Regions from separate parts of the Streptomyces sp. NPDC060035 genome, predicted to be linked through region 2. Evidence: predicted binding sites of a transcription regulator. Region 2 holds the regulator's gene; the other holds the start of a gene.
The links. Region 2 encodes HrcA, which represses chaperone genes, less so after heat shock. Its sites were predicted from a motif close to TTNGCACTCNGNNNNNCNGAGTGCNAA; they were not measured.

Region 1: the regulator HrcA is predicted to act here: its motif matches at 769-795, upstream of groL (chaperonin GroEL).

The regions. Positions count from the first base shown of each region.
Region 1 is NZ_JBHWVO010000010.1:163,709-165,910, forward strand. It holds gene ACFWBQ_RS18320 (MoaD/ThiS family protein) at 1-15, shown strand, start outside; gene ACFWBQ_RS18325 (cold-shock protein) at 440-646, shown strand; gene groL (chaperonin GroEL) at 958-2,202, shown strand, end outside.
Region 2 is NZ_JBHWVO010000032.1:69,489-71,690, reverse strand. It holds gene ACFWBQ_RS33655 (MBL fold metallo-hydrolase) at 1-431, opposite strand, end outside; gene hrcA (heat-inducible transcriptional repressor HrcA) at 597-1,613, shown strand; gene dnaJ (molecular chaperone DnaJ) at 1,614-2,202, shown strand, end outside.

The DNA.
Region 1 (2,202 bases), on a different contig from region 2:
GTCGCCGGAGGCTGACCGTCCTGTTCGACTTCGCAGCGTGAACACCATTGCCCCCTCCGCAAGAGAAGCGGAGGGGGCAATTCTGCATGGTTGAGCGCGGTACAGTTGGGGAAGTCCCCTCCGCTGCCTGTGCCGCCCGCATATGAGAATGCGCCCGGTCGCGATAAGAAGCAGCCAAAGTACGTGAACCCATTGCGCCATAAGTGGCCTTTGTCAGGCCCGACTTGCCCTGGAATCTCACGAGTTCTGCCTATCCGGGCGTTCAGCCATGCCCAGAATTCTCGTCCGATTGACCTGTTGCAGAGGGCAGTTGGGCAGATACATTCGGCCGCGGTCGACGCGTTCCGGCGCACGCCACCCTCTCCTGTCGGAGGGTGAGTTCTGACCCGGGCCCGCGAAGTGCGGTCCTGTGCAAGGGCCAGTAATAGGGGAGTTAGGCATGGCTCAGGGCACCGTCAAGTGGTTCAACGCGGAGAAGGGGTACGGCTTCATCGCGGTCGACGGTGGTGCGGATGTTTTCGTCCACTACAGCGCGATCCAGATGGACGGATACCGCACCCTCGAAGAGGGTCAGCGAGTTGAATTCGAAATCTCGCAGGGCCAGAAGGGGCCGCAGGCGGACATGGTCAAGCTCGCCGTCGGCTGAGCTCGGCGCGGTCGGCCAACGACACTACTCACACACGCAGGGCCCGTACCTCCGAAAGGGGGTACGGGCCCTCCGTGCGTCCGGCGCGGCCCCTCGTGGGTGTCCACATTTGGAGGGGGACGCTTGCACTCGCAGGGGTCGAGTGCTAATCATTGGCGTTAGCACTCTCCAGGTGAGAGTGACAGAACTTGGACCGGGCCGGTGAGGCCCGCAGGCTCAGTGGGGCAAGGAACCGCTGAGCACGCTGGCCGTCCGTCGCGGGCGCCTCTCGGTCCGGAGAAATCCACCCCTGTCCGGGAGGACCACTTCACATGGCCAAGATCATCGCGTTCGACGAGGAGGCACGGCGCGGTCTCGAGCGCGGGATGAACCAGCTCGCCGACGCCGTCAAGGTCACCCTCGGCCCCAAGGGCCGAAACGTCGTCCTCGAGAAGAAGTGGGGCGCGCCCACGATCACCAACGATGGTGTTTCCATCGCCAAGGAGATCGAGCTCGAGGACCCGTACGAGAAGATCGGTGCGGAGCTGGTCAAGGAGGTCGCCAAGAAGACGGACGACGTCGCCGGCGACGGTACGACCACCGCAACCGTTCTCGCCCAGGCGCTCGTCCGCGAGGGCCTGCGCAACGTCGCCGCGGGTGCCAACCCGATGGCTCTCAAGCGTGGCATCGAGAAGGCCGTCGAGGCCGTCTCCGCCGCTCTGCTGGAGCAGGCGAAGGATGTGGAGACCAAGGAGCAGATCGCTTCGACGGCCTCCATCTCCGCTGCCGACACCGAGATCGGCGCCAAGATCGCCGAGGCGATGGACAAGGTCGGCAAGGAAGGCGTCATCACCGTCGAGGAGTCCCAGACCTTCGGTCTGGAGCTCGAGCTCACCGAGGGTATGCGCTTCGACAAGGGCTACATCTCGGCGTACTTCGCGACCGACATGGAGCGTATGGAGACGTCGTTCGACGACCCGTACATCCTGATCGTCAACTCCAAGATCAGCAACGTGAAGGACCTCCTTCCGCTGCTCGAGAAGGTCATGCAGTCGGGTAAGCCGCTGCTGATCATCGCGGAGGATGTCGAGGGCGAGGCTCTGTCGACCCTGGTCGTCAACAAGATCCGTGGCACCTTCAAGTCCGTCGCCGTCAAGGCTCCGGGCTTCGGTGACCGCCGCAAGGCCATGCTCGGCGACATCGCCATCCTCACCGGTGGCACCGTCATCTCCGAGGAGGTCGGTCTCAAGCTCGAGAGCGCCGGCGTCGACCTGCTCGGCAGCGCCCGCAAGGTCGTCATCACCAAGGACGAGACCACGATCGTCGACGGAGCGGGTGACAGCGACCAGGTACAGGGCCGCGTCAAGCAGATCCGTGCCGAGATCGAGAACTCCGACTCGGACTACGACCGCGAGAAGCTCCAGGAGCGCCTCGCGAAGCTGGCCGGCGGCGTGGCCGTCATCAAGGCCGGCGCCGCCACCGAGGTGGAGCTCAAGGAGCGCAAGCACCGCATCGAGGACGCGGTGCGCAACGCCAAGGCCGCTGTCGAGGAGGGCATCGTCGCCGGTGGTGGCGTC
Region 2 (2,202 bases):
CCGCCCAGGCCGAGCGTCCACTCACCGCTCACCTCATGCCGCGGGGCCACCAGGACGTCCGTCGCCACGGTGGCGTCGTGCTCGGGCATGCCGTGACGCACCGCGTCCGCGCGAAGCTCCTCCGCGCAGCGCCCCAGCAGCTCCTTCGTGCCGACCGCCCCGTAGACCTCCGCCCCGGCGAAGGCCGCGGTGCCGAGGACATGGTCGAAATGCGGGTGGCTCAGTGCGATATGCGTCACCCTCCGGCCGAGCAGCCCCTCGGCCCGGTTCCGCAGTTCGGCGCCCTCCCGGAGCGTCGAGCCGGTGTCGTAGAGCAGTGCGCCCTCCGTCCCGGCGACCAGTGCGGCCGTCGCGTCCCAGACGGGAAGGCGCCGGCGCCCCGTAACGTTGCCCAACCGCTCCCAGCCGTACTCTTCCCAAGAGGCGTCCATGCAACGACGCTATCGGCAACGACCTGCGCAGTCCCGCGACGGCGTGGCCGGTCGGCCTTGCCCTCGGCCCACCCCGCCCCCGTACACTGACCGGGGGGATTGCTGGCACTCGAAAGCGCAGAGTGCCAGGCAGACACCGGAGAACCACAGCTGGAGGTGTGCGCGATGCTCAGCGAACGCAGACTCGAAGTGCTGCGCGCCATCGTCCAGGACTATGTCGGCACCGAGGAGCCCGTCGGCTCCAAGGCGCTCACCGAGCGGCACAAGCTCGGGGTCTCCCCGGCCACCGTCCGCAACGACATGGCGGTGCTGGAGGACGAGGGCTTCATCGCCCAGCCGCACACCAGTGCGGGGCGCATCCCGACGGACAAGGGGTACCGGCTCTTCGTCGACAAGCTCGCGGGCGTCAAGCCCCTGTCGTCACCGGAGCGCCGGGCGATTCAGAACTTCCTCGCCGGAGCGGTCGACCTCGACGACGTCGTGGGCCGGACCGTGCGGCTGCTCGCGCAGCTGACCCGGCAGGTCGCCGTCGTGCAGTACCCCTCACTGACCCGCTCGACGGTGCGGCACGTCGAACTGCTGGCGCTCGCCCCCGCCCGGCTGATGCTCGTACTGATCACGGACACGGGCCGGGTCGAACAGCGTATGATCGACTGCCCTGCTCCGTTCGGTGAGACCTCTCTCGCCGATCTGCGGGCCCGGCTCAACAGCCGGGTCGTGGGACGCCGCTTCGCGGACGTTCCGCAACTGGTGCAGGACCTGCCGGAGTCCTTCGAGAACGAGGACAGGGGCACCGTCTCGACGGTGCTCTCCGTACTTCTCGAAACTCTGGTCGAAGAGACGGAGGAGCGGCTGATGATCGGCGGCACCTCCAACCTCACCCGCTTCGGGCACGACTTCCCCGTAATGATCCGGCCGGTGCTGGAGGCATTGGAGGAACAGGTCGTGCTGCTGAAGCTGCTCGGTGAGGCCAAGGACTCGGGCATGACCGTACGTATCGGGCACGAGAACGCCCACGAGGGCCTCAACTCCACGTCCGTCGTCGCGGTCGGCTACGGTTCGGGCGACGAGGCAGTCGCCAAACTCGGCGTGGTCGGACCGACCCGCATGGACTACCCCGGAACGATGGGAGCGGTACGCGCAGTGGCACGTTACGTCGGACAGATCCTGGCGGAGTCGTAAGTGGCCACGGACTACTACGCCGTACTCGGCGTGCGCCGCGACGCATCTCAGGACGAGATCAAGAAGGCATTCCGCAGGCTCGCCCGCGAGCTGCACCCGGATGTCAACCCGGATCCGAAGACCCAGGAGCGGTTCAAGGAGATCAACGCCGCTTACGAGGTGCTGTCGGACCCGCAGAAGAAGCAGGTCTACGACCTCGGTGGCGACCCGCTGTCCGCTTCCGGAGGCGGTGGCGCGGGCGGTTTCGGACAGGGCGGCTTCGGCAACTTCTCCGACATCATGGATGCGTTCTTCGGCACGGCGTCGCAGCGTGGACCCCGTTCCCGCACCCGGCGCGGCCAGGACGCGATGATCCGGCTGGAGATCGACCTCTCCGAGGCGGCCTTCGGTACGACCAAGGACATCCAGGTCGACACGGCGGTCGTCTGTACGACCTGCAGCGGTGAGGGAGCCGCACCCGGCACCTCCGCCCAGACCTGCGACATGTGCCGCGGCCGTGGCGAGGTCTCGCAGGTCACCCGGTCCTTCCTGGGCCAGGTCATGACTTCGCGGCCCTGCCCGCAGTGCCAGGGCTTCGGTACGGTCGTGC